2 regions of the Rhodoferax sp. BAB1 genome follow, and region 1 is predicted to be linked to the other one. Evidence: predicted binding sites of a transcription regulator. Region 1 holds the regulator's gene; the other holds the start of a gene.
The links. The regulator FNR, encoded in region 1, switches genes on or off when oxygen is low (the NO sensors DNR and NnrR bind a similar motif). The targets are predictions, from matches to a motif close to TTGATNNNNATCAA.
Positions count from the first base shown of each region.

Region 2: HTY51_RS02980 (ribonucleotide reductase subunit alpha) is a predicted target of FNR. The motif match lies at 2,277-2,290, and genes of this name have one in related genera.

Region 1 is NZ_CP054424.1:1,310,561-1,329,892, forward strand. It holds gene HTY51_RS06350 (hypothetical protein) at 1-354, opposite strand, end outside; gene HTY51_RS06355 (universal stress protein) at 410-853, opposite strand; gene HTY51_RS06360 (cation-translocating P-type ATPase) at 964-3,303, shown strand; gene ccoS (cbb3-type cytochrome oxidase assembly protein CcoS) at 3,303-3,440, shown strand; gene ccoN (cytochrome-c oxidase, cbb3-type subunit I) at 3,521-4,957, shown strand; gene ccoO (cytochrome-c oxidase, cbb3-type subunit II) at 4,971-5,597, shown strand; gene HTY51_RS06380 (CcoQ/FixQ family Cbb3-type cytochrome c oxidase assembly chaperone) at 5,613-5,750, shown strand; gene ccoP (cytochrome-c oxidase, cbb3-type subunit III) at 5,772-6,689, shown strand; gene ccoG (cytochrome c oxidase accessory protein CcoG) at 6,706-8,163, shown strand; gene HTY51_RS06395 (FixH family protein) at 8,176-8,451, shown strand; gene HTY51_RS06400 (hypothetical protein) at 8,476-8,769, shown strand; gene fnr (fumarate/nitrate reduction transcriptional regulator Fnr) at 8,791-9,513, opposite strand; gene hemN (oxygen-independent coproporphyrinogen III oxidase) at 9,637-11,034, shown strand; gene HTY51_RS06415 (sulfite exporter TauE/SafE family protein) at 11,068-11,751, shown strand; gene HTY51_RS06420 (glycosyltransferase family 2 protein) at 11,804-12,586, shown strand; gene HTY51_RS06425 (acyl carrier protein) at 12,748-13,020, shown strand; gene HTY51_RS06430 (beta-ketoacyl synthase) at 13,051-14,313, shown strand; gene HTY51_RS06435 (3-hydroxyacyl-ACP dehydratase FabZ family protein) at 14,310-14,822, shown strand; gene HTY51_RS06440 (1-acyl-sn-glycerol-3-phosphate acyltransferase) at 14,833-15,534, opposite strand; gene HTY51_RS06445 (phosphatase PAP2 family protein) at 15,675-16,298, shown strand; gene fabG (3-oxoacyl-ACP reductase FabG) at 16,295-17,014, opposite strand; gene HTY51_RS06455 (3-hydroxylacyl-ACP dehydratase) at 17,042-17,494, opposite strand; gene HTY51_RS06460 (beta-ketoacyl synthase chain length factor) at 17,469-18,269, opposite strand; gene HTY51_RS06465 (beta-ketoacyl-[acyl-carrier-protein] synthase family protein) at 18,329-19,332, opposite strand, start outside.
Region 2 is NZ_CP054424.1:604,885-613,795, reverse strand. It holds gene HTY51_RS03005 (PaaI family thioesterase) at 1-125, opposite strand, end outside; gene HTY51_RS03000 (SRPBCC family protein) at 112-582, opposite strand; gene HTY51_RS02995 (hypothetical protein) at 678-1,202, opposite strand; gene HTY51_RS02990 (ankyrin repeat domain-containing protein) at 1,260-1,595, opposite strand; gene HTY51_RS02985 (hypothetical protein) at 1,650-1,850, opposite strand; gene HTY51_RS02980 (ribonucleotide reductase subunit alpha) at 1,890-2,273, opposite strand; gene HTY51_RS02975 (LAGLIDADG family homing endonuclease) at 2,427-6,452, shown strand; gene HTY51_RS18830 (type IIL restriction-modification enzyme MmeI) at 6,689-7,360, opposite strand; partial or broken gene HTY51_RS02970 (helix-turn-helix transcriptional regulator) at 7,360-7,518, opposite strand; gene HTY51_RS02965 (helix-turn-helix transcriptional regulator) at 7,686-7,994, shown strand; gene HTY51_RS02960 (DNA-binding transcriptional regulator) at 8,320-8,748, shown strand; gene HTY51_RS02955 (thermonuclease family protein) at 8,762-8,911, shown strand, end outside.

The sequences.
Region 1 (19,332 bases):
CAACTGGGTCCCTAGCGGGTAGTCCTTGCCGCCGGTGATGCGCACCTCGGTGAGCACCTCTGCGTTGCCGCCCTTGTCGCCACGGCTGACGCTGCTGTAGTTGATGTTGCCGTGGGACTGGCGCGCATCGGCGCCCCAGTACCAGTTGTCGTCCAGGGCCTGGGTGAAGCGGAACACCAGGCCGACCTTGTTGCCTGCCTGGCTATAGGCGGCAGTGCCGCTGCCGGCCTCGTAGCGCTGGCTCATGACCTCGACGCCGAGTTCGCTGCTGTCGGAAGAGCGCAGCGAGACCGGCTGCGCCTGCACGAGCAGTGGCAGGAGCAGCAAGGGAAAAAGGAGGGGGTGTGCGTTCATGGGTTCCCGTGGCGGTCGTTCCACGGGAATTTAACAGTTCCCCCGACGCGCGATCTCAGCGCAGCACCAGCACCGGAATGCTCGAGTGCGTCAGCACCTGCTGGGTCTCGCTGCCCAGCAGCAGGCGCTTGACACCCCTGCGGCCGTGGGAGGCCATGACGATGAGGTCGCACTTGTTCTTCTTGGCGGTGGCGATGATGGCCTCGCTGACCAGATCGGACTTGACCACCACGGCCTTGACGCTGAGTCCCTTGGCCGCAGACGACCTGGCGACGCCGTCCACCACGGCCTGGCCGTGGGTCGCCCACTGTTTTTCGATCTTGGCAATGTCGCTGGGCGCCAGGGCCAGGCCGCCTTCGAAATAGCTCTGCGGATAACGTGGCACCACCTTCAGGGCGACCAGTTCGGCGCCGCTGAGCCTGGCCAGGGCGATGGCACTGCTCACGGCCTTCTTGGACAGGGTGCTGCCATCGGTGGCGACGAGGATGCGTTGGTACATGGTGATCTCCTTGGGTTGTTCGAGCGCCTCTAGATTACTCCACGGGGTTCTGGTATGGTCTTGATCCATATCAAGCCGCAGGCGGGTTCTGCCCGCTACGCTTGGCCCTCATGCAATCTGCCAGTCTTGCCGTGTCTGCGCAACTCCTGCCGGTGTCCGGGGAGCGCCCGTTGCTGTCCGGCGGGGCTCAGCTCGAGGCTGGGCCACTGCTCGATGATCCGGCGGCCTGGTCCGCCTTCAGCCGCCCGGTGGACGGGCAGGCGGACAGCTGGGAGTCTCATCTGGTGATCGAAGGTATGCACTGTGCCGCCTGCGCGCTGAGCGTCGAGGATGCCTTGCGTAGTGTGCCGGGCGTGGCGTCCGCCAGCGTCAGCGCCGGGAGCCGGCGCGCCCGTGTGCGCTGGCAGGCCGATGCCGTGTTGCCCTCGGGCTGGATGGAAGCCGTGCGCCGTGCCGGTTACCGGGCCGTGCCGGCCAACGACGCCTTTGCCAGCGAACGCCGGCGCCAGGAGACCCGCAAGGCCTTGTGGCGCTGGGCGGTGGCAGGCCTTTGCATGATGCAGGTCATGATGTACGCGTGGCCGGCCTATGTGGCCGAGCCCGGTGACCTGACGGCCGAGATGGAGCAGCTGCTGCGCTGGGCCTCCTGGGTGCTGACGCTGCCGGTCATGTTGTTTTCCTGCGGGCCCTTCTTCTCCGCCGCCCTGCGCGACATCCTGCAGCGGCGCATCAGCATGGACCTGCCGGTGGCCCTGGGCATGGGCATCACCTTCGTGGTCAGCACGGCCGGCACCTTCGAGCCCCAGGGCATCTTTGGCCGAGAGGTGTACTTCGACTCGCTGACCATGTTCGTCTTTTTCCTGCTCACCGGGCGCTGGCTGGAGCAGCGCCTGCGCGAGCGCACCGCCGGCGCCCTCGACGCCCTGATGAACCGCCTGCCCGACAGCGTGTTGCGCCAGCGTGCCGACGGCGAGTTCGAGCGTGTGGCGGTGCGCCGCGTGTTGCCTGGCGACGTGCTGCGCGTGCTGCCGGGCGAAGCCTTCCCGGCAGATGGTGTGGTGATCGACGGTGAAACTCTGGCCGACGAGGCCCTGCTCACGGGCGAGTCCCGTCCGCTGCTGCGTGGCGTCGGCGCCAGCGTCATTGCCGGCAGCCACAACCTGAACGCCGCGGTGCAGGTGCGGGTGGAGCGCACGGGGGAGGACACGCGTTTTGCCCAGATCGTGGCGCTGATGGAGCAGGCCGCCACCAGCCGGCCGCAACTGGCGCAACTGGTGGACCGTCTGGCCCGGCCCTTCCTGATCGGTGTCCTGCTGGCGGCGGGCGGTGCCGCGGCTTTCTGGTGGTCGCATGATCCGGGCCACGCCCTGATGGTGGCGGTCGCGGTGCTGGTGGTGACCTGTCCCTGTGCCCTCTCGCTGGCCACGCCGGCGGCCATGCTGGCCGCCGCCGGCACGCTGGCGCGCCAGGGGGTGCTGGTGCGCCGCCTGGGGGGGCTGGAGGCGCTGGCTGAAGTGGACACGGTGCTGTTCGACAAGACCGGCACCCTGACGCGTGACGCCATGGTGCTGCAGTCCGTGTCGACCCGCGCAGGCGTGGATCGCAACGAGGCGCTGGCCATGGCCATGGCGCTGGCGCAACAGTCCTTGCACCCGGTGTCGCGGGCCTTGTTCGCGGCCGGGCAGGGCGAGGGTGTGCTGGCCTGGCGGTCCGAGCAGGTGCATGAGCTTGCGGGCCAGGGCTTGCGGGGGCTGGTCAGCCCCCCGCCGGGGCAGGGCGGCGTCACTCAGGAACTGCGCCTGGGTTCCCGGGCGCACTGCGGTGTCAGCCTTGCCGCACCGGCCGGCCCGCACGCCGTGCTCAGTGATGCCCAGGGCTGGCTGGCCATCTTCGAGTTCGGCGAAGACATCCGCCCGGATGCAGCCGCCACCGTGGCCGCCTTGCAGGCCCAGGGCATCGAGGTGCGCATCCTCTCGGGCGATGCGGCGCCGGCCGTGGCCCGTGTGGCCGACCGGCTGGGCATCCGCGAGGCCCGTGGTGGCTGCACGCCGCAGGACAAGCTGGCCTTTTTGCAGGCGGCCCAGCGACAGGGGCGCCGCGTGGCCGTGGTGGGCGACGGCCTGAACGATGGCCCGGCCCTGGCCGGCGCCCATGTCTCCTTTGCCTTTGGCCAGGCGGTGCCGCTGGCCCAGGCGCAATCCGATTTTGTCGTGCTGGGGGACAGTCTGGCCGCGGTCGGCCGCGCCCTGCTGCTGGCGCGCCGCACCCTGCGCATCGTGCGCCAGAACCTGGCCTGGGCCGTCGTCTACAACGCCGCCTGCGTGCCGCTGGCCGTGGCGGGCTGGCTGCCGGCCTGGCTGGCCGGCCTGGGCATGGCGGCCAGTTCTCTGCTGGTGGTGCTCAACGCCCTGCGGTTGGCCGTAGCCCCAAGTCACAAGGAAGCCATCTGATGGACATACTGTATTTGCTGATCCCGCTCTCGGTGGCGCTGGTGTTTTTCATCCTCGGGGGCCTGTGGTGGGCCATAGAGCGCGGCCAGTTCGAGGACATCGAGGCCGAGGGCGAGCGGATTCTGCGGGATTCTTGAAACCGGTTGACATGCGTCAAACCGGCGGCAGGGATATACGCTGACACTCAGTAAGGTTAATTTCAAGAAGAGAGGTGCACATGGCATTTGCAAACCAACAGGCGACCGTCTACAACGACACCGTTGTTCGACAGTTCGCCATCATGACGGTGGTCTGGGGGGTGGTCGGCATGCTGGTCGGCGTGATCATCGCCGCCCAGCTGACTTGGCCTGAACTCAATTTCGGCATCTCCTGGCTGAGCTATGGTCGCCTGCGACCCTTGCACACCAACGCCGTGATCTTCGCCTTCGGCGGTTGCGGCCTGTTCGCCGCCGCCTATTACGTGGTGCAGCGGACCTGCCAGGTGCGCCTGTTCGGCGAGAAGCTGGCGGCCTTCACCTTCTGGGGCTGGCAGGCGGTCATCGTGCTGGCGGCCGTCTCCCTGCCGCTGGGCTACACCCAGGGCAAGGAGTACGCCGAACTGGAGTGGCCGATCGACATCCTGATCACCCTGGTCTGGGTCTCCTTTGCCATCGTCTTCTTCGGTACCGTGGGCACGCGCAAGGTGCGCCACATCTACGTGGCCAACTGGTTCTTCGGCGCCTTCATCATCGCCGTGGCCCTGCTGCACCTGGTCAACAGCGCGGCCATCCCGTCCGGCTGGTTCACGTCCTACTCGGCCTACGCCGGCGTGCAGGACGCCATGGTGCAGTGGTGGTACGGCCACAACGCCGTGGGCTTCTTCCTGACGGCCGGCTTCCTGGGCATGATGTACTACTTCATCCCCAAGCAGGCCGAGCGCCCGGTGTACAGCTACCGCCTGTCCATCGTGCATTTCTGGGCCCTGATCTTCACCTACATGTGGGCGGGTCCGCACCACCTGCACTACACCGCGCTGCCGGACTGGACCCAGTCGGTCGGCATGGTGTTCTCCCTGATCCTGCTGGCGCCGAGCTGGGGCGGCATGATCAACGGCATCATGACCCTGTCGGGTGCCTGGCACAAGCTGCGTGACGACCCCATCCTGCGCTTCCTGATCGTCTCGCTGTCCTTCTACGGCATGAGCACCTTCGAGGGCCCGATGATGTCGATCAAGACCGTCAACGCCCTGAGCCACTACACCGACTGGACCGTGGGCCACGTGCACTCCGGCGCCCTCGGCTGGGTCGGCCTGGTGACCATGGGCTCCATGTACTACCTGATCCCGCGCCTGTTCGGCCAGAAGCAGATGTACAGCGTGAAAGCGATCGAGGTCCACTTCTGGACCGCCACCATCGGCATCGTGATCTACATCGCGGCCATGTGGATTGCCGGCGTGATGCAGGGCCTGATGTGGCGCGCCATCAACCCCGACGGCACCCTGACCTACACCTTTGTCGAGTCGGTCAAGGCCACCTTCCCGTTCTACGTGCTGCGTCTGCTGGGCGGCCTGCTCTACCTGGGCGGCATGTGCCTGATGCTGTGGAACGTGATCAAGACCGCCACCGCCGGCCGTGCGACCCAGGTCACCATCCCGGCCGCCGCCGCCCACGCCTGAGAAGGAACACACCATGGCTAACAACACCAAATCCGGCGGCATCTCGCACGAGAAGATCGAGACCAACAACTTCCTGATGATCGTGCTCATCCTGCTGGTGCTGCTGGTCGGCGGTCTGGTCGAGATCGTCCCGCTGTTCTTCCAGAAGTCCACCACCGAGCCGATCAAGGGCATCCAGCCCTACACCGCGCTGCAGCTGGCCGGGCGCGACGTCTATGTGCGCGAGGGCTGTTACAACTGCCATTCGCAGATGATCCGTCCCTTCCGCGCCGAGACCCTGCGTTACGGCCACTACTCGGTGGCAGGCGAGTCGGTCTACGACCACCCCTTCCAGTGGGGCAGCAAGCGCACCGGTCCGGACCTGGCGCGCGTGGGCGGCAAGTACAGCGACGAATGGCATCGCCTGCACCTGGTCAATCCGCGTGACCTCGTGCCCGAATCGAACATGCCGGCCTACCCCTGGCTGGCCGCCAACATGGTCGATGCGGCCTCCATGCCGCGCCACATGAAGGCGTTGCGCACCGTGGGCGTGCCGTACACCGACGAGCAGATCGCCAAGGCGGGCGAGGAGGTCAAGGGCAAGTCCGAAATGGACGCCGTGATCGCCTACCTGCAGGTCCTGGGCACGGCCCTCAAATAAGACGGAGACCCCATCATGGACGTCAACACCCTTCGTTCCGCCGTGACCGTCGCAGGCCTGATCTGCTTCATCGGCATCGTGCTGTGGGCCTGGTCAAGCCGCAACGCGGCTGATTTCGAAAAGGCGGCCCAGCTGCCCTTCGAGCAGGATTAACGCGCCGTCAAAGGAAGAAAAATGAGTGATTTCACAAGCAACTTCTGGTCGGTTTTCGTCACGGCGGTCACCATCGTGGGCATCATTGCCTGCCTGGTGCTGCTCTGGGTCAGCGGCAAGGCCAAGGCCATGACCGCCAACGACAACACCACCGGCCACGTCTGGGACGGCGACCTGCGCGAGATGAACAACCCCCTGCCACGCTGGTGGGTCTGGCTTTTCATCATCACCGTGGTCTTCAGCCTGATCTACCTGGCCATGTACCCGGGTCTGGGCAGCAGCCCGGGCAAGCTGGGCTGGAGCCAGCTGGGCCAGTACGAGGCCGAGATGGCCAAGGGCGAGAAGGAAGTCGCCCCCCTGTATGCCCGTTTTGCTGCCATGAGCGTGCAGGACATGGCGCGTGATCCGCAGGCCATGGCCATCGGCGAGCGCGTGTTCATGAACAACTGCTCGCAATGCCACGGTTCCGATGCACGCGGCAGCAAGGGTTTCCCCAACCTGAGCGACGGCGACTGGCTGTATGGCGGCGCACCCGAGCAGATCAAGGAGTCCATCACCAAGGGGCGCGTCGGCAATATGCCGCCCATGGGCGCGGCCGTGGGCACCCCGGACGACGTCAAGAACGTGGCCCACTACGTGCTGAGCCTGTCCAACAGCCCGCATGACACGCTGCGCGCCTCGCTGGGCAAGGCCAAGTTCGGTGCCTGTGCCGCCTGCCATGGCATGGACGGCAAGGGCAACGTGGCCCTGGGCGCCCCCAATCTGACGGACGACACCTGGCTGCACGGCTGGGGCGAAAACGCCATCATCAGCATCGTCAACAACGGCAAGGTCAACCAGATGCCGGCCCAGGAGGGCAAGCTGAGCGCCGCCCAGATCCATGTGCTGTCCGCCTATGTCTGGAGCCGCTCGGGCGGCACGAAAGTAGCGGCCCAGTAAGGGCCGGGGAGTTGATTTGAGCGATCCTGATAGCGCTGGCCGCAAGGTCATCCCCATCACCGCGCAGGCGCCGGATGCGGCCGCCATCGCGGAGGATGCGGAGTTGGTCTCGCTCTACGAGGCCCACAAGAAAATCTATCCCCGCAGCGTCAGTGGCCTCTTCAGCCGCTGGCGCTGGGTTTTTGTGTGGCTGACCCAGCTGGTGTTCTACGGCCTGCCCTGGCTGGAGTGGGGCCAGCGCCAGGCGGTGCTGTTCGACCTGGGGGCGCGGCGCTTCTACATCTTCGGCCTGGTCCTGTACCCGCAGGACTTCATCTACCTGACCGGCCTGCTGGTCATCTCGGCGCTCGCCCTGTTCCTGTTCACGGCGGTGGCCGGGCGCCTGTGGTGCGGCTACGCCTGCCCGCAGACGGTCTATACCGAAATCTTCCTCTGGATCGAGCACCGCATCGAAGGCGACCGCTCGGCCCGCATGCGGCTTGACGCCGCTCCGTGGTCCCTGAACAAGATCGCGCGCAAGGGCGGCAAGCACCTGGTCTGGCTGGCCGTGGCGCTGTGGACCGGTTTCACCTTCGTCGGCTACTTCACGCCCATCCACGAACTGGGCCAGGAGTTCCTCCAGTCGCGCATGGGGTCCTGGGAGGTGTTCTGGGTGATCTTCTACGGCTTTGCCACCTACGGCAATGCCGGTTTCATGCGCGAGCAGGTCTGCAAGTACATGTGTCCGTATGCGCGTTTCCAGAGCGCCATGTTCGACAAGGACACGCTGATTGTCAGCTACGACACGGAACGTGGCGAACCCCGTGGCGCGCGCTCGCGCAAGGCCGACCCGGCCGCGCTCCAGCTGGGCGCCTGTGTCGACTGCAGCCTGTGCGTGCAGGTCTGCCCGACCGGTATCGACATCCGCAAGGGACTGCAGTACGAGTGCATAGGCTGCGGCGCCTGCGCCGACGTCTGTGACACCGTGATGGACAAGATGGGCTACGCACGTGGCCTGGTCAAGTACTCGACGCAGAACGCCATCAAGAACAAGTGGACGCAGGCCGAGACCTGGAAACACGTGTTCCGTCCGCGGGTGCTGGTCTACACCTCCATCCTGGCCGGGGTCTGCATCGCCATGCTGGTGAGCCTGGCGATGCGCACGCCCTTCAAGGTGGACGTGGTGCGCGACCGCGGCGTGATGGCGCGCATCGTGGCCGGTGGCATGATCGAGAACGTCTACCGCCTGCAGATCATGAACGCCACCGAATCCGACCAGCACTACCGCCTGACGGTCAGCGGCCTGCCGGGCCTGGCGCTGGCCTCCGAGGAAGAGGTCGTGGTCGACTCCACGCAGTCACGCTGGGTCGCGGTGCGCCTGCAGCTGCCCTACGAGGCGGCGGCGGCCGGTACCCACCCCATTCATTTCGAGATCACGGCACGCGACAGCTCGGCGAAATTGCGCGAGAAGTCGGTGTTCCTGGTACCCCGTTGAGGAGCCAAGCGCATGAACGATCAAAGCCGCACGACACCACCCGAACCCTGGTGGAAGTTTGGCCATGTCTGGCTGGTGCTGGCCGGCCCGGTCATCGTGGTGATCGCCGGTTTCATCACGCTCTACCTGGCCGTGAGCCGCCCCGACCCCGTGCTCAGCCCGGACTATTACCGCCAGGGCATCGAGATCAACAAGACGCTGGCCACCGATCCGGCCAGCCTGGCGCCGGCCGTGCAGGCACGCAACCACGCGGCCACCGGCACACCGCCAGCGGTCACCAAGCCTTGAAGGCGCTCACATGAGGAGGGCACGATGAAACTGCAAAAGTTCATGTGGATTGCCTGGCCGGCCTTTCTGGTCGCCGGGCTGCTGGAAATGCTGGTGTTCGCCATGGTCGATCCGCATGACCTGCACTGGTTCGGCCAGCCGGTCGAGCTGTCGCGCCAGGGCATCTACACCATTGCCTTCTTCGTCTTCTGGGGCATCACCATGCTGTCCAGCGCGCTCACGACGCTGCTGGCCATGTCGCCCTTCGAGCTCAACCAGTGCCCGCTGCCGCAGGACGAGCGGCCCGAGGGCTGCCCCAAACAGGAAGGCTGCTGCTGAAGGAGCGGGGACCGTGCGGCCTCAGTGGCACTCGGTCTGGTGGTTGACCAGACGGGTCAGGGCTTCGGTGTCGAGGATGCGCACATGGCGCTGCTTGACCTCGACGATACCGTCTTCCACGAACTTTGAGAAAGTGCGGCTGACGGTCTCGAGTTTCAGACCCAGGTAGCTGCCGATTTCCTCCCGTGTCATGCGCAGGATCAGCTCGGACTGCGAGAACCCCCGCGCGTGCAGGCGCTGCACCAGGTTCAGCAGGAAGGCCGCCAGCCGTTCCTCGGCGCGCATGCTGCCCAGCAGCAGCATGACGCCGTGCTCGCGCACGATCTCGCGGCTCATGATCTTGTGCACATGGCGCTGCAGGCCATTGATCTCGCGCGACAGGTCCTCGATGCGGTCGAAGGGCATGACGCAGACCTCGGCATCCTCCAGCGCCACGGCATCGCAGGTATGGTGGTCGTTGACGATGCCGTCCAGGCCGATGATCTCGCCGGCCATCTGGAAGCCGGTCACCTGGTCGCGCCCGTCTTCCGAGGCGACGCAGGTCTTGAAAAAGCCGGTCCGGATGGCGTAGAGCGAGTTGAATTTCTCGCCGTTGCGGAAGAGGGCGGTGCCGCGCTTGATCTTGCGGCGGTTGGCCACCATGGCGTCGAGGCGGTCGATTTCATCGTTGCTCAGGCCCATGGGCATGCAGAGCTCGCGCAGGTTGCAGTTGGAGCAGGCAACTTTGATCGTTTGCGGATTCATGCTCTGTATTTTGACATCGGACATCGTGGCTCCCTGGAGCAGGTTCGGACTTGCAGCCGCTACCTTAGCAGCATTTGATGCACATCAAGATGAATTTTGCCCATTCCCGGCACAGTGGCATCCATGAATGTCGCTACCGTCGAGCCCGTCTCTGCCGAACTGCTGCGTCGCCACGACGTGGCCGGACCGCGCTACACCTCCTATCCGACGGCGGACCGTTTTGTCGAGGCATTCGGTGCCGACGACTACGTGCGCGCCCTGCAACAGCGCCGCTCCGGCGCCGCGGCGCTGGTGCTGCCGCTTTCGCTGTACGTGCACATTCCTTTTTGCGAGTCGCTGTGTTACTACTGCGCCTGTAACAAGATCATCACCAAACACCATGACCGCGCGGCCGAGTACCTGCGTTACCTGGGCCGCGAGGTGGACCTGCACACGGCCCAATTGGGCGTGGGCCAGACCGTCACCCAGCTGCACCTGGGCGGCGGCACCCCGACCTTCCTGAGCGACGCCGAGTTGCGCGAACTCATGGCCATGCTCAGGCGCAGCTTCAACCTGGCGCCAGGCGGCGAATACTCGATCGAGGTCGACCCGCGCACCATCGATGCCAGGCGCCTGGACACCCTGGCGGAGCTGGGCTTCAACCGTCTGAGTTTCGGAGTGCAGGATTTCGACCCGGCCGTGCAGAAGGCGGTGCACCGCGTGCAGCCGGCCGAGCAGGTCTTTGCCCTGGTGCAGGCCGCGCGCGAGCGCGGCTTCGACTCGGTCAACGTGGACCTGATCTACGGCCTGCCGCAGCAGACGCCGGAATCCTTCGCCCGCACGATCCAGCAGGTCAACGAACTGCGGCCGGACCGCATCGCCCTGTACGCCTATGCCCACCTGCCCGAGCGCTTCAAGCCGCAGCGCCGCATCGCCATCGCCGAGTTGCCGGGCGCGGCGGGCAAGGTGGCCATGCTGACCGATGCCATGGCGCGTTTCATGGGGGCGGGTTATGTCTACGTGGGCATGGATCACTTCGCCCTGCCCAACGATGCCCTGGCCGTGGCCAAGCGCCAGGGCCGGCTGCACCGCAATTTCCAGGGTTACAGCACCCAGCCCGACTGTGACCTGATCGGCCTGGGCGTCTCGTCCATCGGCCGCATCGGCGCCACCTACAGCCAGAACGCCAAGACGCTGGAGGAGTACTACGACGCCATCGACCACGGCCGCTTTGCGGTGGTGCGCGGCCTGGCGCTCTCGCGCGATGATCTCGTGCGCCGTGCCGTCATCATGGCGCTGATGTGCCAGGGAGAGGTCTTGTTCGAATCGGTCAACCTGGCCTACCTGATCGACTTCAAGTCCTACTTCGCCCCCGAGCTCGAGGCCATGCATGAACTGGCCGAGCAGGGCCTGGTGACGCTGGATGACAGCGGCATCCAGGTCAGCGCCACGGGCTGGTACTTCGTGCGCGCCGTGGCCATGGCTTTCGACCGCTACCTGCAGGCCGACCGCAACCGGGCGCGCTTCTCCAAGATCATCTGAGCGGGCCGGCCGAGCCGGCACTACACTCGATCCATGCAGACTTCCCTGGCCGTTACGGCCCTGCTCATGGGCCTGGCTGGTGGCCCCCATTGCATCGCCATGTGCGGCGCGGCCTGCGCCGGCATCGGCCAGGCGGCGGGGGCGCGGCGCAACGAGGCCCTGTGGGTGTTCCAGCTCGGTCGCGTGGCCGGCTACGCCCTGCTCGGCGGCCTGGCTGCCGCCTCCATCCAGGGCCTGGGCTGGCTCACCATCCAGTCGGCCGCGCTGCGCCCGGTCTGGACCCTCTTTCACGTGGCGGCCCTCGCGTTGGGCCTGTTGCTGCTGGTCCGCGCGCAGCAGCCGGTCTGGCTGGAGAGCGCCGCGCGCCGGCTCTGGAACGGCGCCCGTGCACTGGCCGCCGGCCGCGGGCGCGGTGCCCCGATGGTGGTGGGCATGCTGTGGGCCCTGCTGCCCTGCGGCCTCCTGTACTCGGCGCTGCTGGTGGCGGCCATGACGGGCAGCGCTGTCGAGGGTGCGGCAGTCATGGCCCTGTTTGCCACGGGCACGGCGGTCTCCATGCTGGCGGGCCCCTGGCTCTGGCTGCGCCTGCGTGGCAGCGGCTCGGGCGACTGGGGGGTGCGCCTGGCTGGCCTCGCACTGGCCGCGAGTTCGGCCTGGGCGCTGTGGATGGGCCTGGTGCATGACACCGCACCGTGGTGTGTCACGCCGGCCGGCTGATGTCGCGGCGGGCTGCCCGGTCTGTCATGGTCGTTTGCCATAATCCAGCCCCATGTCACGTCCCTCCGGCGCCGCGCCTTCGCGCACCCATCTCGTCCTGATCCCCACCTACAACGCCGGCCCCAAGGTGCTGGAGACCGTGCGCGAGGCCTTGGGCCAGTGGGCCCCGGTGTGGGTGGTGGTGGACGGCAGTACGGATGGCACGGGTGAGCAGCTGCAGGCCCTGGCCCGCAGCGAGCCGAACCTGAAGGTCATGGTGCTGGCACAGAACCAGGGCAAGGGTGCCGCCGTGCTGCACGGGCTGGTGCAGGCCGAGGCCGCCGGCTACACCCACGTGCTGACCATGGACTCCGATGGTCAGCATCCGGCCTGGCTGATCCCGGCCTTCATGCAGGCTTCACAGGCGCAGCCGGCCTGCATGATCCTGGGCAAGCCGGTGTTCGACGCCAGCGCCCCGGCGCTGCGTGTGCAGGGACGCAAGGTCTCGAATGCCTGGGCCAACCTGGAGACGCTGTGGATGGGCATCGGCGACTCGCTCTACGGCTTTCGCGTCTACCCGGTCTCGCCGCTGCTGCAGATCATGCGCGGGCAGCGCTGGATGCGCCGTTTCGACTTCGACATCGAAGCGGCAGTGCGCCTGTGCTGGGCCGGCATCTGGCCGGTCAATCTCGATGCGCCGGTCAAGTACCTGCAGGCCGGGGAGGGCGGTGTCTCGCACTTCAAGTACCTGCGCGACAACGTCCTGCTGACCTGGATGCACACGCGTCTCATGCTGGGTTTTGTGCTGCGTCTGCCGCTGCTGCTGGCTCGCCGTTTCCGGGGCCGCTCCGGCTGAGCACCACCCCCTGGCGCAGGCCTCTCGGCCGGGCTGGACCCGCGCCTATCTGGGTACAATTTGCACTCCGAGGCGGGACTGCTGGTCGGCCCCGACAAGAATATTCCCTGGGGTGTCTGCTGCCCGCAGACCGCGGGAGCCCACGAGGACATCGAGCCCATATGCTGCGTCAGATCATCAAAGACTTCGTCATCCAACAGTTCAACGTGGCCCCGGCCGTGTTCGACCAGCCCGGGCTCCAGGTGGCCGATCTGGGCCTGGATTCCCTGGGGGTGGTCGAAATGCTGTTCGAGGTCGAGGACCTCTATGGCTTCCAGGTCGAAGATCCCGCGCGCTACAGCAGCATGAGTTTCGACGAGATGGTGGCCGACATGGAAGCCACCATCCGGGCGGCCAACCAGGGCCAGATCCCGGTGCCGGTCTCCAAGGCCTGAGTGATCGACGCGTCGCGCTGACTACGGCCCATGTCTGCTGTCCGCACCGCGCCGCGTGTTGTCGTCACCGGCATCGGCCTGCTGAACCCGCTGGGCCTGACGCGCACCAGCAGTTTCGAGCGCCTGATCCAGGGCCACAGCGCCATCCGGCCGGCCACGCCGGAGATCACCCGCTGGCTGCCGCAGGCCCTCTCGGCCGATGTCGATCCCGCCTTTGCACAGCAACTCGACCGCAACGAGGCTGGCCTGGACCGCGCCACGCAGTTCGCCCTGCTGGCCAGTCGCGAAGCCCTGGCTGACGCCCGGGCGTCTGAATGGGATATCAAGCCCGAGCGCGTGGGCGTGTTTGCCGGCATCGGTCTGGGCGGCGCCACCACCGGCGAGGCCCTCTACACCCGCATGCACGAGCAGTTGCAGGCCGGCCGCAACCCGACGGTGATGCACCCCCTGTCGGTGCCGCGGCTCATGCCCAACGCCGCCACGGCCGCCATCTCGATGGCCCACCAGTTTCGCGGGCCCACCCATACCTACAGCGTGGCCTGTTCCTCCTCGGCCATGGCCGTGGGCGAGGCCTGTCGCACCATCCGCCACGGTTATGCCGATGCCATTGTCGCCGTCGGCGCCGAAGCCATGAATGTGCCGGGTGTCTTCATGGCCTGGAATGCGCTGCGCGTGATGGCCAAGCCCCATGCCGCCGATCCTGCGGCCAGTTGCCGGCCTTTCGACACACAGCGCAGCGGTTTTGTGCTGGGCGAGGGCGCCGCCGCCCTGGTGCTGGAGACGGCGGAGTCCGCGCTGCGGCGCGGAGCGACGATCTACGGCGAGATCTGCGGTTATGGCAGCAGCAGCGATGCCCAGCACCTGACCCTGCCCTCCAGCGAAGGCCAGTACCGCGCCATCCGCATGGCGCTGGACGAGGCGGGCATGGGACCGGCTGCCATCCATTACCTGAATGCCCATGGCACGGCCACCGATGCCGGCGATGTGGTGGAGAGCGAGACCATACGCCAGGTGTTTGGCGACCATGCCGACCGCCTGCCGGTCAGCTCCACCAAGTCCCAGCACGGGCACCTGATCGGCGCGGCTGGCGCCACGGAATTCGCCATCAGCCTGCTGGCCATGCAAAGCGGCATCATTCCGCCGACGGCTTTTCTGGAGAACCCCGATCCGCGTTGCACCCTGGACTACGTGCCGCGGCAGGCGCGCCACGGCCAGACCCTGGGGGCCGTGATGTCGAACTCCTTCGCCTTCGGCGGCAGCAATGTCTCGCTGATCGCACGCCAGTACGCATGAGCGAAACGCTCAACTACCCGATCGAACTCGATGCGGCGGGCGTCTACCGCCTGCTGCCGCACCGGGGCGATATGCAGCTGATCGAGGCCCTCACGGTGCTGGACCATGATCATTTCCAGGCCAGCGCGCGCTGGTCTGAGGATGGTGCCATCCTGCGTGGCCACTTTCCCGGCCTGCCGCTGGTACCCGGCGTGATGCTGGTCGAGCTGGTGGCTCAGGTGGCCGGTGCCGGCATGCGGGCGGGCTCCCCGGCGGCGCGTCGCCTGGAAGGCGATTACCTGGGTTTGCTGGCCGGTATCCGCAAATGCAGCTTCAAGCGCCCGGTGTTGCCGCGTGAAACCGTCCTGGTGGATGTGCGCACGCGGCCCATGTCGGAAACGGCAGCGGCGGTGTCGGCCCTGCTCAGCGTGGGCGGCGAGGAAGCGGCCCAGATCGAGATCCTGGTGATCAACTCCCCGCGCCAGGCGGTTCTGGAAGGCCTGGCCGGCCTCGTCCAGCGCAGCGCCTGAGCTGCGGGCTTCAGTCTTTCGGCGGCAGTTCGCTGCGGAAATAGCTGTCCAGCTCGCTCAGCGCCTGGGCCGTGACCGCCGGCGGCTCGAAGCGCCGGCCCAGGCGGGCCCGGATGGTGAGGGGCAGGACAGGCGGGGTGAACAGGCCCCAGTGCTTGCCCAGATAAGGCGTGGAAAACTCGAGGATGACCGCCTGCATGGGCACCTGGCTTTTCTTCGACATCAGAATGCAGGCGCTGGAGAGGCCGCTGATGGGGAACTCGCGGCTGCGTCCGCCTTCCGGGAACAGGATGAAATGGGCGCCATGCGCCAGTTCACGGCAGGCGCCTTCGATCATGCGGCGCGGGTCTTCGTTGCTGACGTACCTGGCCATGCGCGCGCCCACGCCATAGAGGGGGTTGTGCAGCAGGCTGGCCTTGAGCACGCAGGTGGCCTTGGACGAGCAGCTCAGCAGCATGACCGCGTCGAGCAGGGAGGGGTGGTTGGCGATGATGATCAGCGGCCCTTCGTCCTGCAGGCCATCCAGTTCACGCAGATCGGTTCGGATCTGGCAGACCCAGTGCAGGGTCCAGAGATAGGCCCGGAAGCCGAAACGGATGATGCGGCGTGAAACCGCGCGGTGCCAGCGGCGCGGCAGCGTGATGAAGAGCAGCAGGAACAGCGGGATCGACAGCAGGCATATCACCGCGAGCAGGCCGAGCCCGAAAACCATCACAAAAACTTCGTAGAGTCGCCACAGCGGGTTGCCGGATCGTCGCGATTGCATAGACAGAGTTGGTACCATTGCCCAGAAGACAGCGATTATTGACCATGCCTCTTTCCCGACAGTCCCCGGCGCGCGAATTGAACCGCTTGTTCTGGCGTCTGTGGTGGCTCAAGGCGTCAGGCATCACGGTTTTCATCTGGGTATTTTTCATCGCCTATTTTTTCCTGCTGCGTTATCCGCATGCGCAGGTGACCACCATGCCGCTGAGCTGGCTGGACACGGCCATCCCCATGCAGTGGTGGGCCTGGATTCCCTATCTTTCGCTCTGGTTCTATACGGGCCTGCCGCCAGCCATCACGCCAGGCCTGCGTCCGCTGATCTACTACGGTGTGGCCGTGGCCGCAGTCTGTGGGCTGGGCCTGCTCTGTTTCTACCTCTGGCCCACGGCCATCCCGCCCTTTGAGCGACCGCCGGGCGCCAGTCTGGCCCTCCTGGAGGGCGTGGACATGGCGGGCAATGCCTGTCCCTCGCTGCACGTGGCCATTGCGGTGTATTCGGCGATCTGGTTGCACGCGCAACTGCGGGGCGTGGAGGCCGGCCGGGGCTGGCATCGGCTCAACTGGGGCTGGTGTCTGCTCATCGTCTATTCGACGCTGGCAACCAAGCAGCACGTGCTGCTCGATGTGCTGGGCGGGGTGCTGCTGGGGGCGGTCGGCGCCTGGCTGGCCCTGGCCGGCTATCGGCGCTGCTTCGGCGGGTTCAGGGCCTAGATCATCCCGCCGTTGACCGAGATCACCTGACCGGTGATGTAGGCCGCGGGCTCCGAGGCCAGGAAACTGACCAGGGCGGCCACTTCCTCGGGGCGTCCGGCGCGTTTCATGGGCACCAGCTGCTTGATCGATTCGGCGTCGAAGGCGTCCTTGCTCATGTCCGACGTGATGATGCCGGGCGCGACCGCGTTGACCGTGATGCCGCGGCTGGCCAGCTCCTGTGCCAGCGACTTGCTGGCCGCGTGCAGGCCGCTCTTGGCCGCCGCGTAATTGGTCTGCCCGCGGTTGCCGGTGATGCCGGCAATGGAGGTGATCGTGATGATGCGGCCCCAGCGCGTGCGGATCATGGGCATCGTCAATGGCTGGGTGACGTGGAAGAAGCTGTTGAGCGAGACGTCGATCACGCGGTGCCACTGCGCGCTGCTCATGCCGGGGAAGACCGCGTCATCGTGCATGCCGGCGTTGTTGACCAGCACCTGGATGGGCTGCTGCGCCACGAGGGGTTCGAGTGCCGCGCGCGTTGCCGCCTCGTCGGCCACATCGAAGGTGACGGTGCTGGCCGATCCGCCCGCGGCCACGATGTCGGCGCGCAGCTGTTCGGCGGCGGCCGCATTGCGGTTGGCGTGGATGATGACGTGCAGGCCGTCGGCCGCCAGCTTGCGGCAGATGGCCGCGCCGATGGCGCCGCTGCCGCCGGTGACGAGTGCGTGTTTCATGCGGTGTCCAGTGCGGGTGGAAAGGGATCAGGCCAGGCTGGCGTCGAGCATGACGCTGGCGCGACCGCTCAGCACGGTGGCGCCCGCCGCTTCGAGGCGGAAGCTGTAGAGCAGGGTGTTGCCGTCGCCCGAGAGCCGCTGGGCCAGCACGTGCAGTTCGGGCGGCAGCGTGTCGAGTCGCGGAGCATGCCACTGCACGTCGCGCACGCTGGCCAGGAAACCGGCGGCTGGCGCGCGGTCGCTGCCGGCCAGCAGGGCGCCGTGCACGGCCATGGCCTGGGCCGCGTACTCGATGCCGTTGGCCATGCCCAGGCTGCCGTGCGCGCGCAGCGGGTGGTCGGCCCGGGTGTGGCTGCTGGCACGGCAGACGATGTGCCCGGCATCCCACTGCAGCACTGCATCGAGCAGGCACATGCTGCCCTGGTGCGGGATGCGCGCCGCGATCCAGGCGTGGTCAGGCAGCGTACCGGATGTCGACATCAAGGGCCATCCCGTCGAGGTAGTCCAGGCTCACCCGGCCGCTACGGCCTTGCGCCAGGTGCTGCAGCAAGGGCAGGCAACGCGCCGCAGGGACGCTGTGCCGCATGGCTTCCAGCGCGGGATCCGGCAGGCGGCTGGGTTCCTGGCGGCCCAGGCTCAGGCGCAGCGTGGCCGCGTGGGCGGCTACCGGAGCGGGGCTGAGCACCAGGCCCACGCCGAAGGGGTAGGGGATGCCGCGCACCTGGCCCAGGGGATCGGGGTAGGGGCTGTCGTAGGCCAGCAGCAGGCAGGCCTCGCCTGCACTCACGACCTGGGAGGCGGCTTCCAGCAGGCCGGCGGCAAAGGAGCCGTCGTAGGCGCACAGGCTGGTGGACGTGGCCCGGCAGGCCGTGGCGATGCCCCAGTAGCCCGAGGGGGCGTTGTGCACCGAGTTGTGGAAACGCGTGGGCGAGACCGCCCGGTCGGCCGAGGCCAGGGTTTCCAGGATGGCGTGGCAGTTGTCGCAGTCGCCGCCGGTCGAGGTGAAGACCGAGCGCAGGCGGGCCGGGTCGGCCCCGGCCTGGCGGATGGCGTCGAAACCCGCGGCGAAGGCCAGTTTGATCGACACGCCGGCACGCCGGCGCTCGGCCGGCGGCAGGGCCTCTGCGGGCGGCAGGCTGATGGGCGTCATGCCGAAGGGCATGCGCCCGGCCAGCACCTCGGCGGCCTGCTGCCAGCCGGACAGGCCGGGGCCGTAGACCCCGACGCCCTGCACGTGCACTTGCAGCTGACTCATTTGAATACCTTCGTCCTGGCGGACTGCGGTGCGAGCGTCTGCTGGCGGCCGTGCGACGCTCATGCCTCGACCCTCGACAGCACCATGCTGCAGTTGCTGCCGCCAAAACCGAAGGAGTTGCTCAGGACATGGCGCAGGGGCTGTTCCAGATTGCTCAGCAGGTAGCGGGACTGCAGCTTCGGGTCCAGCGTCTCGGTGCCGCAACCGCCCGGGGCCAGGCCGTGTTGCAGGGCCAGCGCGCAGATGACCGCTTCGATGCCACCGGCCGCGCCGAGCGTGTGGCCGGTGTGGCCCTTGGTGGAGCTGCTGGGGGTGGCCGTGCCGAACATGGCACTCACGGCCTTGTCTTCGGCCGCGTCGTTGCTGGGCGTGGCCGTGCCGTGCAGGTTGATGTAGTCGATCTGCGAAGGCTGCAGGCCGGCCATGGCCAGCGCCTGCTGCATGGCCGCGCGTGCGCCCAGGCCTTCGGGGTGGGGAGAAGACATGTGGTGCGCATCGCTGGATTCACCGATACCGCTCATGACGATGGCACCGGGCGCTGCCCGCTCGGTCCGCTCGACCAGGGCAAAGGCGGCGGCCTCGCCGATGGAGATGCCGTCGCGCCCGGCGTCAAAGGGGCGGCAGGGCCGGGCCGAGACCAGTTGCAGGGAGTTGAAGCCGTAGAGGGTGGTCAGGCAGAGCGAGTCGACCCCGCCGACGATGGCCGCATCGATCAGGCCGCAGTCCATCAGACGCTGCGCGTTGCCGAAGACCTTGGCGCTCGACGAGCAGGCGGTCGAGACGACAAAGGCCGGTCCCGTGAGGCCGAAATAGGAGCGCACGAAATCGGCCACCGAGTAGCTGTTGTGCGTGTGCTGGTAGTCCAGCGGCACGGTGAAGGCGCCGGTGGCCGCATCGCGCTGGCGATAGGCCAGCTCGGAACTCAGGATGCCCGAGGTGCTGGTGCCCAGGAACACGCCGATGCGCTCCGCGCCGTGGCGCTGCATGGCCTCGCGCACGGCCAGGACGAAATCGTCCTGTTCCAGGCCCCACTGGGCCAGGCGGTTGTTGCGGCAGTCGAAAG
Region 2 (8,911 bases), 710 kb from region 1:
GCCATCAGCTCATGGCGCACCCGCATCTCCGCGTGCACCTCGCCCGGCTCCGCGCGGGTGATGACGATGCCCAGGTGGCCGGGCAGCATGGCCGCGGCACGCTGGTTGAAATCATGGGGTGTCATCAGGGTTTCCTTCGTCAGGGATCTCGGCTTCGACCAGCAGCGCCAGCAACTCCAGCGACTGGCCCCAGCCCACGTAGCAGCCGTCCACCGGGATGGCCGCCGGGATGCCCTCCTGCACGGCGGTGAGCTCGGTGCCGCTGGGCACGGCGCGCAGCGTCACCGTGGTGCGCATCTCGCCGGGCCAGCCCGGGTCATCGAAACGGTCGGTGTTGACGATGCGCTCGTTCGGCACCAGCTCCAGATACTCGCCGCCAAAGCTGTGCCGCTGGCCATTGCCGAGGTTGGTGAAGGACATGCGGTAACGCCCGCCCACCCGCGCGTCGATCTCGTGCACCCGCCCGGTGAAGCCGTGCGGCGGCAGCCACTTGGCCATGGCGTCGGGGTCCAGGAAGGCGCGATAGACGCGCTCCGGCGGGGCGCGCAGCACGCGGTGCAGGCGGACGGTGTTGGTACTCATGGCAGGTCCTTCAGACATCACTCAGACTGTACGACGAACGGGCCGCGCCGGTTTCGACCAGGCCAGGCACGGGTAACACCCCAGGGTGTACAGGCTCAGCGCACGCCCTTGAGCGCCAGGCCGTCCACCGAACGCGTGATGGGACAGTTGACCACGATGTCAGTCACTTCCAGGGCAAGGTCCCCGCGCTCCTGCGCCGCCAACACCTCTTCTTCGGAACGCAGTTCGCGCACGGCCCCCGGCCTGAGCCAGCGCACCAGCACCATGCGCCACAAGGGGCTGTAGCTGCGGTCGGCATTGGCCCCGCCCGTGGGCAGGGGCGCGGACTGGAACACCGTGATCTGCTCGCCATTCACGAACTTGTAGACTCGCTCCACCAGCGAGGGCCGCCCCTGCGCGGGGATGGCCTGGGCCAGGCGCGGCACGTAGTTGACGCCCTCCTGCCTGGCCATGGTGGCGTCCGAGATGTCGGTGGTCACGTACTCCACCTGGCGGCCCTCGACCCAGGCGCGGTGCAGGGGCAAGGTGGTTTGCGCCGCACCCTGGCCCGGGGTCGGGCCGGCGCAGGCGCCGAGCAGCAGGGCGCTGGCGAAGAACAGGGGCAGCAGCAGACGAGACATGGTGTGATGGGTCCTTGAAAGTCGGAAGGATGGTTCAGGGCGGGTGATGTTCCCGGCTCAGACCGGCAGCCAGCGCCGCCAGAAGGGCTGGCGCGTCTCCCGCGCGCCCAGCGCCAGCAGCCTGGGCAGCAGCGCTACGCGCCCGTACTGGCGGGCCGCCTGCAGCGGGGTGAGGTCATCGAACTCGGAGCGCAGCTGCGGATCGGCCCCCTGCTCCAGCAGGTACAGCGCAACGTCGTCGTGGCCCTGGATCAGGCTGGCCACCAGCGGCGTGCACAGGACTTCAGGGTGCTGGTAATTGGGGTTCACGCCCGCGCTGATGTGATACCGCACCAGTAGCAGATCCCCCGACTGCGCGGCGGCGTACAGCTGTTTCCAGTCTCCGGCTGACATCGTGATCCTCCGGTTCGTCATCCATGGCGCCCGTGGCATGCGGGCGCCGCGGATTCATTCATCGACAAAACCACCCTTGTAGAAACTCCAGGCCGTGCCATCGTGCAGGTAGAAAAAACCGTCAGCGCAGAAATCCTTGCCCGGGAAGTATTCACGGTAGGCTCGCGGCAGCAGACGCAAGAGCTGCTCGTCTTCCAGCAGCTCGAATTCCTCGGGGGTGATGGGCCGGCCGACCCTGAGTCGTGGTGTTTCCATGCTGATCGTCTTCCGATTGATGTCAGGGGCAAGGCTGGCTCACCCCAGCCGCACCGGCTCGCCCCGCGTATTGAACGGCAGGTAGTTGCCGATAGACCCGCGCTTGACGTCTTCCACCATGCGCTGCAGAGGGGCCTCGGCGTCCTGGCCATCGGCCATGGCCGCCACGAACACCAGGGCCCAGGTCTGGCCGAACTGCTGCGCCTCCTCGGCCAGTGCCGCAAAAGATACGAGTTCCTGCGGTGTCTTGTCCACGCACATCAGCGGCGCCAGCGCGCCGCCTTGACCCGCCTCAAAACGCGCGGCCTGTTCGGGTGTGCTGTCGGCCGGCAGCTCGGCGGTGGCAAAAACGAAGAGCAGGCGCTGCGGCTCGCGTTGCTGGCGCGCGGCGGCCAGCAGGTCATCAAAAGTGGCAATGGTCATGGCTTGATTTTCCTCAAGACCATGCCACACTGGCAAGTGCGTTCCCCTCGAAACAACGCCTTGCCTGCATGAGACCAGGGTTTGTGACAGGTCAAACCCGCGTGCCGGCACTCCTCCTAGCATCCTGTCCAAACAGACATGGAGAGATTTCTCATGAGCGACACAACGCACCCGACACCGGCCCTCCAGGCCCTGGCCCCGCAAAGCATCAGCGAGGAAGTGCTGCTGGAAAAGTACGCCAAGGGCGATGAGCAAAGCATCCTGCAGGTGAACCAGCGCGTAGCGCACGCCCTGGCCCAGGTGGAGGCGCCCGAACAACGCCAGCACTGGGAGGGGCGCTTCCTGCACGCGCTGCAGCAGGGCTTTCTGCCGGCCGGGCGCATCCAGTCCGCCGCGGGCACCGACCTGACGGCCACGCTGATCAACTGCTTCGTGCAGCCGGTGGGCGACTCGATCTCGCACGACGACGAGGGCCACCCCGGCATCTACGTGGCGCTGATGGAGGCGGCCGAGACCATGCGCCGCGGCGGCGGCGTGGGCTACGACTTCTCGCGCATCCGCCCGCGCGGCGCCTGGGTGGGCAGCACGCAGAGCAGCGCTTCGGGCCCGGTGAGTTACATGCGCGTGTACGACCGCTCCTGCGAGACGGTGGAATCCGCCGGCAGCCGGCGCGGCGCGCAGATGGGCGTGCTGCGCTGCGACCACCCGGACATCGAGGAGTTCATCCACGCCAAGGACAGCGGCGACCTGAAGAACTTCAACATCTCGGTGGGCGTGACGGATGCCTTCATGCAGGCCGTGGTGAACGACGGTGAGTTCGAACTGGTGCACCGCGCCGAGGCCGGCATGGCACAGAAAGAGGCCGGCGCCTACTTCGAGCGCGAACGCAGCCTGTGGATCTACCGCAAGATCCGCGCGCGCGATCTGTGGGAACAGGTGATGCGCTCCACCTACGACCACGCCGAACCCGGCGTGCTTTTCGTCGACACCATCAACCGCGACAACAACCTCTCGTACTGCGAGAGCATCGCCAGCACCAACCCGTGCGTGACGGACGACACCTGGGTGATGACGTCGCAAGGTGCGCGGCAGGTGCGCGAACTGATAGGCACGCCCTTCGATGCCATCGTGGACGGCAAGCCCTATCGGTCCGAGTCCGCCGGTTTTTTTGCAACCGGCACCAAGCCCGTTTTGCAACTGCGCACGAGCGAGGGCCACACGCTGCGCCTGACAGCAGATCACCCGGTGCGCAAGGTGACCCAGCGCACCCGCTACCAGACGCACAGCGACTGGTGCAAGGCAGGCGAACTCAGGCCTGGCGATGAAATCGTCCTTAACAACCACCGTTCGCTCGAAGGCTGGGAAGGCCATGGCACCCGTCAGGAAGGCTATCTGCTGGGCCTGCTGATTGGTGACGGCCGCCTGGGTGCGACCAAGGCGGTGCTCTCGGTCTGGGCGCCGGAGCTCAAGGTCGTGGGCAGCGACACCCGCGTGGAGAACCACAGCGCCAGCGGCATCATGGCCGCCGCCGCCCAGGCGATCAGCACGCTACCGCACCGTGCCGACTTCCGCGGCTGGCAGCGCCCAATCGAGAGCCGGGGCGAATGCCGCATGGCCTCTGCCGCGCTGCGCGACCTGGCCTTTGCCATGGGCGCCACGCCCGGGCACAAGACCATCACGCCGCAGATGGAAACCGGCTCATCCGAATTCTGCGCCGCCTTGTTGCGCGGCCTCTTCGATGCCGACGGCTCTGTGCAAGGCACGCAAGACAAAGGCGTGAGCGTGCGCCTGTCGCAATCCGACCTGCCCCTGCTCGAAACAGCCCAGCGCATGCTGTTGCGCCTGGGCATCAACAGCACGCTCTACCGTGAACGTCGCCCGGCCGGCATCACGCTCATGCCCGACGGCAAGAGCGGCCAGCGTGAGTACCCGCAACAGGCCTCGCATGAACTCGTCATCAGCGGAGACAACCTGACCGTCTATGCCGAACGTATCGGCTTTGCCGATACGGCCAAGTCCGAGAGGCTGTCCACGCTGCTGGGCAGCTACAAACGGCAACTGAACCGTGAACGGTTTGTCGCCACCGTCGAGTCCCTGGAGAACGACGGCACTGAGCCCGTCTTTGACGTCACAATCGCCGACCTGCACGCCTTCGACGCCAATGGCCTGTACGTCCACAACTGCGCCGAGCAACCCCTGCCCCCCTACGGTTGCTGCTGCCTCGGTTCAATTGACTTGACGCGCTTCGTGCGCGACCCCTTCGACGACAAGGTCCACTTCGACTTCACCGGCTTTGCGGACCTGTGCCGTACCGCCACGCGCATGCTGGACAACGTGCTCGACGTGACCGTCTGGCCGCTACCGCAGCAGGAGCAGGAGATGCGCAACAAGCGCCGCGTGGGCCTGGGCTTTACCGGCCTGGGTGATGCGCTGGTGATGCTGGGCCTGCGCTACGACAGCCAGCCCGCGCGCGAGATGGCGCGCCGAATCTCGGAGACCATGCGCGATGCGGCCTACGACGCCTCCAGCGAACTGGCGCGCGAGCGCGGTGCCTTCCCGCTGTTCAATGCCGACCTGTACCTGAGCAGCCCGCGCTTTGCCTCGCGCCTGCCCACCGCACTGAAGGACAAGATCCGCAAGCAGGGCCTGCGCAATTCGCACCTGCTATCCATCGCCCCCACCGGCACCATCAGCCTGGCCTTTGCCGACAACGCCAGCAACGGCATCGAGCCAGCCTTCAGCTGGCACTACACGCGCAAGAAGCGCATGCCCGACGGCAGCCTGAAGGAATACGCGGTGGAGGACCACGCCTGGCGCCTGTACCGCCACCTCAAGGGCGAGGCCGCGCCGCTCAGCCCCGCCTTCGTCACCGCGCTGGAGATGAGCGCGCAGGACCACGCAGCCATGGTGGCCGCGGTGGCACCCTGCATCGACACCGCCATCTCCAAGACCGTCAACGTGCCGGCCGACTACCCCTATGCCGATTTCCAGGACCTCTACCTGCAGGCCTGGAAAGCCGGGCTCAAGGGTCTGGCCACCTACCGGCCCAACAGCGTTCTGGGCTCGGTGCTCAGCGTGACACCCACGGCCGCACCGCTGCAGCTGGACGATGCCAACCGGCGCCTGGCACTGGAGCGCCTGCCCGCGCCCGTGCTGTCTTCGCTGCGCTGGCCGGGCCGGCCCGAGCTGCCCGGCGGCAACCTGGCCTGGAGCTTCATGGTGCACCACCCCTATGGCGAGTTCGCACTCTTCGTGGGTGAACTGCCGGGCGAGGAAGGCGGACCGCCCCAGCCCTTCGAGGTCTGGGTCAACGGCGCCGAGCAGCCGCGCGGCCTGGGCGCGCTGGCCAAGACCCTGTCCATGGACCTGCGCGCCAACGACCCGGCCTGGCTGCGCCTCAAGCTCGACGCGCTGGCCACGGTGGCGGAAGAGCGCTCCTTCGAAATGCCTTTCCCCCCGCACGGCGAGCGTCGCCTCTTCCCCGGCGTGGTGGCCGCCACGGCCGCCGTGGTCCGCTGGCGCTGCGAGCAGCTGGGCGTGTGGCGCGAACGCACGCAGGCCGCGCCCACGCCGGTGCTGGACGCCATGTTCAGCCGCGAGGAGCCGCTGACCGGCCCCTCGGGCACGCTGGCCTGGGCGGTGGACATCGACAACCCGGCCACGGGCGAGGCCTTCACGCTCACGCTCAAGGAGGTCACCCTGCCCGCGCCCGAAGGCGGCAGCGTCACGCGGCCCTGCGCCGTGGGCTTCTCGGGCAACTACCCGCGCGCGCTCGACGGACTGGCACGCATCCTCTCGCTGGACATGCGCGTGGTGGACCCGGCCTGGATCGGCATGAAGCTGCGCAAGCTGCTGAACTACGCCGAGCCCCTGGGCCAGTTCATGGCCTTCGTGCCCGGCCTGCCGCACGGCGAACGCCGCCAGCAGACCTGGCCCTCCACCGTGGCCTACCTGGCACGCCTCATCATCCACCGCTACGCCATGCTGGGCGTGCTGGACGAGCAGGGTTACCCGCTGCGCGAGATGGGCGTGCTGGAGAGCCCGGGCGAACACGCCGAAGGCGAGGAACCCGCCGCCATGGCCGGGCGCCCCTGCCCCGAGTGCGGCAACCCCACCGTCATCAAGAAGGACGGCTGCGACTTCTGCACCGCCTGCGGCTACGTGGGGCAGTGCGGCTGAAACACTGATCGGGCGAGACTGTGGGTTGACAGTAAAGATGAAACTTTTGACCGATAAGTTGAAACTCTTGCCACTTCAGGATGAAACAGAGCCGGGAAACCGGGTTTAGTAACATTCTCAAGTCAACCTAGGCCGGTTTTCTGCCAATTTGAAGCCATGGACAAGCCCTTAGGGGCTAGTTCATGGCTTCTTTTCTTAAAACATGAAAGACTTTTCCCTGTACGCAAGAAGGACTGTCAATTCATACGAAATCTGCGTCCCCCTCCTTCCGCCGGAAGCGAATCGCCCCCCCGTTTTGACGACAAGCTACGAGATTTATTCTCTCGAAGTAAAGCCGTTAGGACGTGTTCATCGGAATGCGATGGGTCATACTCGAAGCCATAGCATGCCGCGACTGCTTGATCTAACTCCTCATGCACTGATCGCAACCAGTCAGGGAATGTGTTGTAAAGATTTGTCATCGTACGCCGACTCAATTCTTTTGAATCTTCCGCAGAGAGTCCTGGGCGATCAACGATTCTGTCGGGATAAGGTGAAGCGGTCATCCCGATAGGGACGCCCTCGGGAACCGCGATGGTCCATTCCCGCGGGTTAATCCATCGCTCCCGGAGCTCGTAAAGGCGATTGGCAGCCCGGGCAACACGTATAGCTTTAGTCTTGATGGAGGGACGCAGTCCAACAGGAATAGTGGCTCCTTCGGCAGTCTCCGTCTCCTGATTTGAGGTGTCTGCAGGTGTGAGACCAATAGGAAACGGAAATGTCTCAAAGCACGTCGTTGGCGTATATCTGGGGCGATCCTCGAGAGAGGTACCAAGCCTAAGAGACCAGACACGGTGAAATCGAGACTGTAGTATTCCGAAGGTGCATTCGTCTTCTCTGGCTACAACAGCTAGTGCATGATCAGGCAACCCGACTCGACGGCGGTCAGCGTCGTGCGTGAGACCCCGGCTCGTTTGGCCATCTCGACCGTGCCAAAGCCTCGGGCTTTACGCAACCGCTTGAGACGGTCACCAAGCTGTAAAAGTGATTGGCGGTCAAGAACGCTAAGTGAGTCATGCGAGCTCATTTGTCCACTATATTAGACAAGCGGCTATGGCCTATCGACGTCGCCTGGCCCGCTTTTATCGTTCTGGAATTTTGGTTCTAATAGAGACCAATAAGCCTAAAATATCCTATATTGGTCTTAAAGAAAGCCAATAGCATCAAGTCCTAAATCGATCTATTGTTCAACCCATGGCAAAAGATCTCTCTACGCCGGCCGAGCTCGAAGTAACGTTGGGTGAGCAAATCCGTGCTGCTCGATTGCTACGGAACTTATCCCAGGAAGCGCTGGCCCGGGATGCTGGTGTATCCCGTACAGCGGTGCGCAATCTTGAGGGCGGGAAAGGAGCCACGGTCGAGACTCTGGTGCGGGTCCTAAAGGCCATGGAAAGGACGGATTGGATCTCAATGCTGCAGCCGACGGTCACCATCAGTCCGCTGCAGATGCTGAAATCTATATCGCCCCGCCAACGGGCACGTGCGTCTAGAGAGCAAGATTGAGTGAAACTCTTTAAAGATTCACGACTAATCGTTGAACCGGCCTGATGCGTACTGGACATCAACACCTGCGAGCAATGCGGTCGAACGATGGCTGCGGCCTCGGACTTTCCATTGCAAGTGAGATTGCCACACGACATGGGGCAACCCTCACGATCAAAGCCAACCCTACAGGCGCCGGTGTCGTAGTTGAGGTCGTGTTTCCTGAATCAGATGGAATAAGTGCCTGAAGCACCACTTCTGAAGCATAAGCGTATCTAGTCTTCAGCATACGGAGATGCCCAAGGCTTTTTAAGATGGCACGGCCTTTACAACAACCAAAACCGCTATGGTCAACCTCGCCAGCTTTCTGAAATCAGAAATCTCACGTATCGCCCGCAAAGAGATCCGCACCGAAACCCAAGCCCTGAAGAAGGCATCAACCCAGTACCGAAGCGACATCGCCGCGCTCAAGCGGCGTCTGGCCGAACAAGACCGCCTGATCGCCAAGCTGCGCAAGAGCAAGCCCGTTGCCGCAGCGACTGATAAGACGGTTGAAAGTCCCCAGCTGCGTTTCCGTGCCGGTGGGTTCGCCACGCTGCGCCAAAAGCTCGGCCTATCCGCTGCAGATATGGGCAAGCTGCTCGACGTCACTCAGCAAACCGTCTACCACTGGGAGAAGGGGCAATCCAAACCCCGGGCCAGCCAGCTGCAAGGCATCGCTGAAGTGCGCAAGCTGGGCAAGCGCGGTGCAGCCGCACGTCTGGCCAAGGCCTGAACTGCACTGACTTATGCGCGCGCTCCTGCTCCTGGTTCTCGCGCTTCTGGCCTCGCCCAGCCAGGCAGAGATCATTAGCGGCCGCGTTGTCCACGTCGCTGATGGCGACACCATCACGGTTCTCGATGCCAGCAAGGTCCAGCACAAGGTTCGCCTGGCTGGG